Regions from separate parts of the Ruminococcus sp. RTP21359st1_H3_RTP21359_211015 genome, predicted to be linked through region 1. Evidence: predicted binding sites of a transcription regulator. Region 1 holds the regulator's gene; the other holds the start of a gene.
What was found. Region 1 encodes LexA, which represses DNA repair genes until DNA is damaged. Its sites were predicted from a motif close to CNAACANNTGTTNG; they were not measured.
Positions count from the first base shown of each region.

Region 2: the regulator LexA is predicted to act here: its motif matches at 1,615-1,628, upstream of cbiB (adenosylcobinamide-phosphate synthase CbiB).

Region 1 is NZ_JBDGDD010000008.1:96,537-102,601, reverse strand. Features, by position in the region: gene guaA (glutamine-hydrolyzing GMP synthase) at 1-272, opposite strand, end outside; gene AB5Z01_RS05055 (LTA synthase family protein) at 510-2,573, shown strand; gene AB5Z01_RS05050 (zinc-ribbon domain-containing protein) at 2,768-3,475, opposite strand; gene lexA (transcriptional repressor LexA) at 3,612-4,199, opposite strand; gene murC (UDP-N-acetylmuramate--L-alanine ligase) at 4,245-5,654, opposite strand; gene spoVG (septation regulator SpoVG) at 5,813-6,065, shown strand, end outside.
Region 2 is NZ_JBDGDD010000006.1:9,649-15,713, forward strand. Features, by position in the region: gene AB5Z01_RS03675 (RNA polymerase sigma factor) at 1-379, shown strand, start outside; gene hisC (histidinol-phosphate transaminase) at 470-1,531, shown strand; gene cbiB (adenosylcobinamide-phosphate synthase CbiB) at 1,755-2,726, shown strand; gene AB5Z01_RS03690 (cellulase family glycosylhydrolase) at 2,863-4,497, opposite strand; gene AB5Z01_RS03695 (ABC transporter ATP-binding protein) at 5,214-5,954, shown strand; gene AB5Z01_RS03700 (ABC transporter permease) at 5,941-6,065, shown strand, end outside.

The sequences.
Region 1 (6,065 bases):
ATCCATGAAATAAGCTGACAGCCGTAGCAGATGCCGAGAACTGGTATGCCAAGGTCAAGTATAGCCTTGTCATAATGCGGGGAAGTCATATCATAAACGGAGTTTGGTCCGCCTGTGAAGATTATGCCCTTATAGCCTGCTGCTTTTATTTCTTCAAGTGGAGTTTCAAAGCTTTTTATCTCTGCATAAACGTGGTGATCTCTCACACGTCTTGCGATAAGCTGATTGTACTGTCCGCCGAAGTCAAGCACCAGTATCTTCTCATGTGACATATATTTACCTCTTTTCCTTATGTTTTTTTGAAATACATAAATATTATAACACGTTGCCGTCCCTTTTTCAAGAGCAATTTACACACTCTTTGAAGCATGGGGTAAATTAATTGTGAACACCTGACATCAAGCAGGAAAATATTCGTTGATTTTAGCTGTTGTAATTTGCTAATAGCTATGTTATAATAAATAGGTATTGTAAAATGCGTGTAAATCAACAGAAAAGAGTATATTGTAATGAAAGAACAACAAAACATTCAAACACAGCAGGCAAAGGATAAAAAAGGCTTGCTGAAAAAAATAGGAACATGGTTTGCGTCGCCTGACGGAATGCAAACATTACGATTTATAAGTGCCATAGTGGCAGTTATAATGGTAGGAGTCATCTGTGCTTTGTTGGGCATATACATGGACAAAGACAACTTCCTGCCGAAAGAACGAAATTATGCGCTTATAGGGGCTTGCGCTGTTGAGCTGGCACTGGTATTTATTATTGCGGAATTTTTCTCAATGCAAAAGAAGCTGAAAAAGAGCGAAACAAAAGGCTGCATCGACCCTTTCACGGCGGCTTTTATGCTTGGACTAAATTCTTATTTTCTTCCGGACTTTGTAATGGGGTCATATTTTCCAAAGAGCAATGTGCTTTACATTCTCCTTGGAATATTGCTCTGCTGGCTTTTATATCTTATAGGTGCGGTGATATTCCCGAAGCCACACGCCTGGTTTTGCGGAGTGAACGTCATATTTGCCATATATGCTTTGGCACAGTATTATGTCACCGAGTTCAGGGGAAATCCTGTTCAGTTTGCCGACCTTGCCAACATAAAGTCAGTCAGTGAGATAAACGGAATGTACTCACTGTTTTTAGACGGCAACGTGATGTTTGTGCTTTGTGATCTTATTCTTATTTTCGCTGTAACGGTGACGACAAAAGTAAGGAAGATAAAAATACGCAGCAGGATAATATCGGGTGTAGCTGTTATCACAGGGTGTTTCGTATTCGTATATGGTGGCAGGTTTGCCTATGACCTTGGTATAAAGAACAGATACATCAGGCTGAACTTTTCAGGTGCGGAAAATGCAGACACATACAGGTGCGTAGGCTATGACCTTATGTTCTGCTTCGACGGAATGTTTGATCGTGTGACGAAGCCTGATGGCTACTCCACTCAAAAGGCAGAGGATATCATAACTCAGTATGAGGCACAAAAGGCTGACAAAAAGCCTGCTATCATTGCTATCATGAACGAATCCTTTGCAGACTTTGAGCATATCGCTCAGTTCAAGACTAACAAAGACTATCTGCCCAACTATCACAAATTGCAGGAGGAAAGCATAAGCGGATATGTTTCCGTTTCGGCATATGGCGGTTATTCCTGCAACTCTGAGTATGAATTTCTCACCGGCAACACTCTTGGCTTTTTGCCGTCGGGAAGTGCGGTATTCACCCAATATCTCAACGACAAACAAAACGGTCTTGTAAGCTGGCTAAACGAGCTTGGCTACACAACGCAGGCTATCTCGCCTTGCTCCGAGGGACTATGGGATATAGGCAACGCCTATGAACAGCTTCAATTCAAAGACAGGATATACAATTGTCAGGACAGAATGAGCGATATCCAATATTTCAACGGAAATATCACAGATGAAACCATTTTCAGATATATTGAAGAGCAATATGAAAGACACGCAGGCTCGCCTTATTTTGTATGGACAGCGACCATGCAGAACCATGCGCCGTATGATGACCTCAGTTCTGTTCCGTCTGAGATAACCTTTGAGGACTACAACGACCCTGCGGCACAGGAATATCTAAATCTTATCTATCAGTCTGACAAGGCGCTTGGAGAGCTTATAGATTATTTCAGGAACAAGGACGAAGAGGTCATAATCGTAATGTTCGGTGACCATTATCCGCATATCATAAACTTCACGGAATATCTCTATGGCAAGGACGTGGCTTTACTTTCGACGGAGGATTACTCAAGACTTCGACAGACTCCTTTCCTTATTTGGAGCAACAAGGGAGTTGAAGCGGAGAAGATAGACGATATAAGCCTTAACTATCTTTCAAACGAGGTCATGGAAGCGGCTGGACTCCCAAAGTCGAGATATCAGCAGGAGCTTGACAAGATACGCTGTGACATTCCGATAATAAGCTCTTACGGCTACAAAATGGCTGACGGAGAATGGTATTCTATAAATGATGTGGCTGACAAATACAAGGACACGCTGAACGAATATGAAACTGTGCAGTATTACAGAATGTTTGATAAAAAGCGTGACAATAGTATAAATTAGGCTGTAAAAAAACACAAACAACAAAAAAAGTGGGACGTCGCATTTCTGCAATGCAGAAATTGCGCCGATCCCCTACAAAGCAATAAACGGACGAAGCTTTTTTACTTCGTCCGTTTCGTTTTATAATGCGTGTCAAAATGCGGGCGAACACTGTTCGCCACTACAAATAACTACATAATTATGCGCTTATTTTTTTATCCTGTGACCTTTTTCTCGAACATGAACATTCCCATGACATCGTTCATTATGCTGTCAGAAGCGACCTTCTTGCTGTTCTTTGTCATTTGCCTTACGACAGTCTGACCGTCATTCTTGCCGAATATCATAACATAATCGTCGCCACTTTCGGAAGTTCCCTCATAGGACACCTGATTTTTAAAGATGTTATATTTCCACTTGCCGTCTTTGAAATATGCGTCAACGGCTTCACCGTAATTTTCGCTTGCCAATTTCATTTCGGTATCGAAATCGTATGTGGAATGTCTTACGCTGAATATTCTCACAAAGGCGATCACAAAATATATCACCAGTATTACCACTATGATCTTAAACAGAGTCTTTAGTATCTTTTTGCCCTTACCATAATTCTCTTTGCCGCTGCTTGAATGTTCAGTTGGAGTGCGCCTATAGTCTGCCGCACTCATTTCTCTGTTTCGGTCTGTCTCTCTTACACGCTTTACCCTGCGAGCTTCCTGCTCTCGTCGCATTCTTTCCTCTGCTTCGGCTCTTTTCGGGTGTTCGTAAACACGCTTCGGTATGCCCTGTATCCTTGAACGGTCTATAAACTCCTGCTCGCCACGTCTTTGGGCCGATGGGGCGATAGGTACCATTTTTCCGCAGTTGGTGCATATCTTAGCTCCGTCCTCCAGCTTAGAACCGCAGAATGTACAATGTCTGCTCATTATTACCAATCCTTTACACACTTAGAACTGTTTTGTTTGTCGAAGTTTTTTCTATCTCTATGTTGGACTATCCGCCCGTTTTCTTTAATGACACGGGCGAACGCTGTTCGCCCCTACAAATCTTCTTTATCTATATTTACAGATATCTTACAACGCCCACAACCTTGCCAAGTATGCTTACTTCGTCTACTATGATAGGGTCCATGGTGTCATTTTCAGGCTGCAGTCTGTAATGGCCGTCCTCTTTATAGAAAGTCTTTATGGTAGCTGACTCGTTGTCAACAAGTGCGCAGACTATATCGCCGTTTTCTGCATATGGGGTCTGCTCTATAACTACCATATCTCCGTCAAGGATAGCGGCGTTTATCATGGACTCTCCCCTTACCTTTAGGGCAAAAAGCGGATTGCTGTAATGCCTTGCAGGCTGGAAGCTTATATAGTCTGTTATCTCCTCAATGGCAGTGATAGGGATACCTGCGGTGACAGTTCCCACAAGGGGGATCTTCATGCCGTTGCCGCCTGTGAGCCTTATGGCTCTGTTCTGGTTATTTCCCTTTTCAAGAAGACCTTTTGCGGTGAGATTATTTATATATCTATGGGCTGTTGAGGTAGACTTAAAGCCAAATTCCGCACAAATCTCCCTAACTGTCGGCGGATATCCCTCTTCTATGCGATCCTTTATGAACTCGAATACCATTTTCTCGTTCTCGGTTACTTTTCTCATAGCTCCGTCCTTTCTGTTATATCAATAAATCTTTATCTTCTAAACCTAAAGCTCTTTTGCAAGCCTTTTTGCAAGCTTATAGACATCTCCGCAGCCAAGAGTTATAACAAGGTCGCCCTCCTTGCAGTTTTTCTTTATATAGTCGATACACTGTGAGAAGTTATATTCCTTCTGCTGTGCAGTCTGCTTGTCAACAAGCTCGTGGTCGGTCTTGAACCAAACTGCATTCGGTATCTTCTCTGCAAGCTGTTCAGCATAAACACCGTCGGTATTTTTCTCACGGCTTCCCATGATATCCGTTACAACGGCAATATCTGCAATAGAAAGCGCTTTCACAAAATCGTTCATGAGTATCTTTGTTCTTGAATAGGTGAAAGGCTGGAAAACTGCCCACACTCTGTTGAAATCAAGACCCTTTGCGGCTTTCAGTGTACACTCGATCTCCTTTGGGTGGTGAGCGTAATCGTCAACGATAGTAACGCCCTTGACCTCGGCTATCTTCTCGAAACGTCTTATTGCGCCAAAGAAAGTATCAAGTCCCTTTTCGATACCCTCCCATGAAACGCCTGAATATCTTGCGGAGGCGATAGCTGCAAGGGCGTTCATGACGTTATGGTCGCCAGGAACATGGATAGTAAGCTCTCTGACAAACTCGCCCTTATAATAAAGTTCAAAGCGTGTCTGCAAGCCTTTTTTGGACTTTATAACGGCAGAATAATCGTTTTTCTTATCCCAGCCGAAGGATATCATTTCCTTGTCGACACCCTCAACGGCTTTCAGAGTATTTGCGTCGTCGCCATTATAGATAACGGCTTTTGAAGCCATGGTTGCGAACTTATGGAAAGACTTTATGATATTTTCAATATTCTTGAAATACTCAAGGTGGTCTGCGTCAACGTTAAGGATAATTGAAACGTCAGGGAAAAGTCTGAGAAAATGATCCTCGAACTCACAGGATTCACAGACCATAGTCTGTGATGAGCCTGCCTTGCCTGAGCCGCCTATGCTTGGGAGCTTTCCGCCTATAACGCAGGAAAGGTCAGTACCCTCCTGAACGAATATCTGTGTGAGCATGGAAGAAGTTGTGGTCTTTCCGTGAGTGCCTGAAACGCAAAGAGCGTTCGTATACCAGCTTGTGACAAGTCCAAGTATCTCGGCTCTTTCACAGCATATGGCACCGCTTGCTTTTGCGGCGATAAGCTCAGGGTTATCTGCCATTATTGCGGCGGTATAGATTATAAGGTCTGCACCCTTGATATTCTCGGCTTTCTGACCGAGGAAAACTTCGATGCCAAGCTTTCTTACGGCTTCAAGAGTTTCGGTTTCGTTATTGTCTGAGCCTGTGATGAAATATCCCTTTGAATGGAATATCTGCACCAGAGGGTACATACCAGAGCCGCCTATACCGATAAAATGAACGTGCTTTATATTTTTCAAGATCTCATTTGTTATCATCTTTATAATACTCCTTAGAATAATAGATAATTCAGAATGTATGTTTATTTTATTATATAACATTTCTAAAAAAAAATAAACCCCTTTTTGATTATTTTTCAAAAAAAGAGGCAAAAATATTACTACAGGCATTACATCACAAGAAAGGACGCATGAAAATGACTATAACAGAGGTAAAATTCAGAAGATTTATAAACGAGGGCAAGCTCAGAGCCGTTGTGAGCCTGACCTTTGACGGCAGTTTTGCGGTACATGATATCAAGATAGTGCAAGGGGAGGAGCGACTTTTTGTGGCTATGCCCAGCCGCCGTGATGACAACGGAGTTTTCCGTGATATCGTTCACCCCATCGACAGCGAGCTTCGCAATGAGATAGAGGGAGAGATACTTTCTGCTTACCGCATGGAGCTTG
Region 2 (6,065 bases), on a different contig from region 1:
CGTTTTCACAGGCAATGAGCTTATTGATGATGTAAGAGCAGAAATGGCGGATACACCTGACGATGAATACGATTCTGCTCTTTGCTACGGAAAAACAAGCTCGACTGTGGATAATATCATCATCTTCGACTTCTGGCTCAACAGCGATCATACCCTCCATAAGATAAGAATGAGTTTCACCACCGAAAGCGACTGCTCAATATTCGGTATAACAAAAAATTCAACTCCTGAGGAGATGGCTGCGATTCTCGGCACACCTGAGGTCAGCGACAGAAACGGCAAAGATCAGTTTCTTGATTGGAAGAGCGATTCCATGAGCGTGAACGCATATTACTATGACGGCGTTTTGCAGTCTATACAGGCTTACTTTGAAAACTAGGCGGCTTTTATTTGACAACATAAGCGGTATGTGCTATAATATTTTATATTAATGCTTTACTATGATAAAATATAGAGAGGATAATGTAAAATGAGCGAAAAGCTTTGGAGAAAAAACCTTATAAATATAGAGCCATACGTTGCAGGGGAACAGCCTAAAAACGATAAGATAATAAAGCTCAATGCAAATGAAAACCCTTATCCGCCGTCACCAAAGGTAAAGGCAATATTGGAGGGGAAAACTATTGCAGAGCTTAGAAAATACCCTAGTGCTGATGCTTCTGCACTGAGAACGGCGCTTGCGGAGCGTGTGGGACTGAATAGCGAAAATGTTTTCTGCGGAAACGGTTCAGACGATGTGCTTGCCACAGCTTTCAGAGCATTTTTCAACTCTGATAAGCCTATACTTTATCCTGATATAACTTATTCGTTCTATCCTGTGTGGTGTGAGCTTCTGAAGATACCATACAAGACTAAGAGCGTTGACGATGATTTTGTAATAAATATCGAGGATTTCAAAGAGCCTAACGGTGGCGTTGTTATACCAAACCCTAATGCTCCGACAAGCCTTGGTGTGGGTGAGAAATTTATAAGAGAACTTCTTGAAAACAATCAGGACAGCATTGTTATAATCGACGAGGCATATGTGGATTTCGGCAGATATTCCTGCGTGGAGCTTGTGAAAGAGTACGATAATCTCGTTGTAACACAGACTTTCTCAAAGTCACGTTCCCTTGCAGGCATGAGAGTGGGCATGGCTTTTGCAAGTGCTGAGCTTATCAGCTATATGCGGGCTGTAAAGGACTCATACAATTCCTATCCTCTCGACCAGATAGCCATAGAAACTGCCGTTGCAAGCCTTTCTGACGAGGATTATTTCAAGGCGACAGTTGAAAAGGTCAAGGCAACAAGGGATAGAACAGCGGAAAAAATGCGTGAAATGGGCTTCAACGTCCTTGACAGCGAAACGAATTTTCTCTTTGCACAGCATGAAAAGCTCTCTGCAAAGGAGATCTTCACATACCTCCGTGAAAATGGTATCTTCGTGAGATATTTCAACAAGCCGAGAATAGATAACTTCCTGAGAATTACTATCGGCACAGACGAGGAAATGGATCTTATGCTTGAAAAGCTTTCGGAGATATGCAAATAATATAGTTATCACAAAAGCTTATGGATATATCTATTCAGTGTAGGGGCAAACAGTGTTCGCACCTTAGTTTCTGATTTTTTTGAAAGACTTTTGTTCGGGCGGCTCTGACCGCCCTTTTTTGTGCCTTATCCCTTAAAATCAGAGCATAAAGGTATTGAAAATCAGAAAATGTTGTGATATAATTATCATAAGTAATTATTGCCTGAAGAAAGGATATGTATATATGTTGATAAATTCACTGGCGGCGCTTGCGCTTGGCTTTGCGCTGGATATGCTCCTTGGCGACCCTGAAGTAGTGGTCTATCCTCAGTATTTTATAAAAAAGCTTGTGGCAAAACTTGATAAGTCTTTCAGAAACAGCTATAAAAACACCCCCGAAGCACAGCGTATGGCAGGTCTTATGATGACTGTGATAGTGCTTCTTATAGTTGCCGCTGTGGCATTGCTTCTTCTATTCGTGGGCTATAAGCTAAATGCCGCACTTGGCATCTTCCTCGAGGGCATAATGTGCTGGTCAGCGCTTTCTGTAAAGTCCCTTAAAACTGCAGCAGGGGGCGTAATGCGTGCGGCAAGGGCAGGCAATCTTTCTTCGGCACAGCGTAAAGTAAAAAAAGTCACATTCCGTGACACCGACGATATGAACATTGACGCTGTTATAAAAAGTACGGTGGAGTCGGTTGCAGAGAACACCACAGATTGGGCGGTCGCACCTATTTTCTGGTCTGCGATATTCGGTGGTCTGGGCGGAATACTCTACAGAACAGTGAATATTATCGACAACACAGTGGGCTATAAAACAGACACATACATAAACTTCGGCAAATTTCCTGCAAAGCTGGACGACGTTCTCAGCTTTATACCTGCAAGAATAGCCGCTCTGCTTATGAAAATGAACGTTTCTTATCTTCACCTTGACAGCAAGAACGCTTCTCAGGTATACAAAAAAGACAGAAGAAAATCCCCTAGTCCTAATTCAGCGCAAACTCAGTCGGTGTGTGCAGGTGCATTGGGTATCCAGCTTGGCAGTGATGAGTATTACGGCGGACAGCTTGTAAGAAAGCCTGTTATAGGCAGAAATCTAAAGCCATGCGAGCCTAACGATATATTCTGGGCAAATCAGCTTTTGCTTGGCACATCGTTCTATGCTATGCTTTTTACAGCCGTTATAAGAACGGCACTGTTCTTTGTGATATGATATAAAATAACAATAGCCGAGAGGTAAATGCCCCTCGGCTTTGTTTTTATAGTGTAGAGGCGACCTTGGGTCGCCCGCTTATCGTTAGTTTCTGTGCAAAAAAAAGACCTCCCACCAAGAGAGGTCTTTTGTGTTATCAGTGGTTTCTGTACCAATCACGAATGAACTTGCCGCTTGCTGTGAGCTGTGAAGTGCCGCTCTTTATAGCTTTGAGGTTCGTACCGCTAACGAATGCGGAAGCCGTTTCGCTCTTTCCGCAGGCTGACCAGTTTATGTAGCCCACTTTTAGTGAGTCGAGAAGCTTGAGCCATTTTGTGCTTTCTGCTGAGTTATATCCGCCGTTTCCGCTTGCGTCGCAAGTTCCGAACTCAGATACAAGAACAGGAAGTCCCTTGTTGTAGCAGTTCTTAAGTCTGTTTCTCAGCCAATCAGTGTGAGAGTTTGCATAGAAGTGAAGAGCATAAACGCAGTTTTTGTCTGAAAGCTTGTTGCCAAGCACCTGATCTATGTCCTGACTCCATGTGCCTGTACCGCAAATTATGATAGCGTCACTGTCGTATTTTCTGATAGCGCTTACAACGCTCTGGCAGTAACTTTTTATGCCGCCTGTCCATGTTACACCGCCGTTAGGCTCGTTGCAGATCTCATAAATAACGTTATTGTAGTTCTTGTAGGTCTTAGCCATTTCTGTGAAGAACTTGATAGCTTCATTTTTGTGGTTGTTAGGGTTTTGGTCATTGAGAACGTGCCAGTCGATTATAGCATACATTCCAAGAGACTTTGCGTTCTCAACGCCTGTCTTGACTTTCTGCTTTGCCTGTGCCTGATACTTGCCGTTCTCGGTGCAGTAGCCACCCCATTCTTCTGTGTACATTGCAATTCTTATAGTGTTGACCTTCCAGTCATCTCTCAGCACTTTAAGAGAGTCCTTTGTAAGGATATCGGAGAAATCTTCCCACATGATGCCGTGAGTTGACATACCCTTTATCTTGAATATCTTGCCGTTCTTGTCAACAATATTCGCACCCTTTACAGAAAGCTGACCATGCTGTGAAACTGGGGTCACAACAGCAGGAGCTTTAGATGTGGTAGCGGATACCTCTGCAGAATATTTTCCATAGTGGTTGGCTTTCTTGTCGTCTGTCTTGCAGGCTCTTATCTTGAACTTGTATGTGGTCTTCTGGCTGAGATTTTTTACAGTGTAGCTTGTGCCTGTGGTCTTTGCAATCTCTTTCCACTGACCATTTTTAAGCTGAAATATTCTGTAATTTGTGCATCCTATCTTTGTCCATGAAAGCTTTACGCTGTTGTAGGAAACGCTTGATACTTTAAGACCCTTTGCAGGCTGTGGGTTCGTGGCGGTGTTCCAGTTGTTTGAATATGCGCCGTATACCTTTTTTCCTTTCACGGTCTTGTAGGCTCTTACCTTGAAGTTTTCACGGGTAGCATTTGGCAGTTTTTTCACAGTGTATGTGAGGGTCGAGCCACTTTTTACGTCTGCGATCTGCGGATATTTACCGTTTTTTCTCATACAAACTGAGTATCCCGAAGCTCCGCTGACCTTTTTCCAGCTAAGCTTTATCTCGCTGTTGCTAAGTGTTTTTGAAGTAAGCCCTGTGACTTTTCCGACGCTTGCCGCTTCAACAGTTATCGCCGTCTGCGAAAGAAGCGGCGTTTTGTCCACAGCAGGCAGTGCCGCCGCAGCCGACATGAGTGTTACCGAAGTCAGCAGCACAGCGGCGGCTTTCTTCAGGTCAATAAATTTTCCCATAATTTTTCCTCCAATAATGAATATTGTAACTTTTCATTCATATTTATTATAAGTTTAACATATTTTCATTCATTTGTAAACAGCAAAAGCCTATTTTAAAACTTAAATACTTCACAAATTTTAAATTCGTTCATTGGTGAAAATGTAATAAATCCTCCCTATTTACTATAGAAGTACGAAAAATGAATAAATTACAAATGATTAAAAAACGGTAACAAGAGCTTTTTTGGACAGTTGAAAACTACAGTTGAAAACTTTTGAAAATGTTGAAAACTATGTTGAAAATGTTTAAAACTCATGCTATAACAGCAATTTGGTGTTGAAAATTATAAAGTTTTCAACAATCGTCCGTTTTTTTACCCTTGTCTGTAACCAAAATGTAATCAAATCATTACATTGTGATATCCAAAAAAATGTACTTGAAAGAGTTGAAAATGTACAGAATATTATTTGATTTGTAATCATTGTGTAACGTGGTTTACTTTATCTCATAAAGTAAGTGAATTTTACATTCTAACGCATAAATAATAAAAATCATGCCTGTTTTGGTAAAAACTGCTATTGACATCGTGCCATAGACAGTGTATATTGTTAGTAAATCATATTTACACAATAGTACATGACAAATGTCAATTGACAGTTGGAACGTGGTGTGCTATACTTGATTTATTCACAAAAAATATAATGATACAGACAAAGAAAGGAATGGTGAAACGATGGAAACTGTTTTACAGGTCAAAGGGCTTTCAAAGCAGTACAAAAAAGGCATTTACGCCTCACATAACGTCACTTTTGACGTTGGAAAGGGCGAGATATTTGCGCTGATAGGTCCAAACGGTGCAGGAAAGACCACGACCATAAGAATGATATCAACACTTTTGCAGGCAACAGAGGGCGACGCTATCGTGGCAGGTCATAGTATTCTCACTGAACCTGATATGGTAAGAAAAAGCATTACATACCTCCCTGACGAGGCTGGTGCGTATAAGACCATGACAGGCAGAGAATATCTGGAATTCATGGCTTCTATCTATGCCGACAACGGAGAACAGGCTTACGAGTTTGTTAAGCGTGGCTGTGAGATATGCGAGCTTGGTGACAGGCTTAACGATAAAATATCAAATTATTCCCGTGGTATGGCAAGAAAGCTTCTCCTTGCAAGGGCGATAATGCCGCTCCCTGCACTGGCTATCCTTGACGAGCCGACTTCGGGACTTGATATTATAAACGCCCTTGAAATAAGAAGAATGATAAGAAAGCTTGCTTCTGAGGGCATGAGCTTTCTGCTTTCTTCCCACAATATGCTTGAAATAGAGTATGTTTCAGACAGAGTGGGTATAATTGCAAAGGGTGAGTTGCTGGAGGTCGGCAAGCCTGCGGAGCTTATTGAAAAATATGGCGCTCAGAACCTTGAAGAAGTCTTTGAAAGGGTGGTGCTTGACCGTGAAGGTTTATAGTCTTTTCCGCAAGGAATTAAAGGAAATGCTCAGTCTGCAAACTATTATAACAATGATAGTCACAGTAGTGGTGCTTGTTATGGCAGGTCAGGCAATGTCAGGGGCAATAAG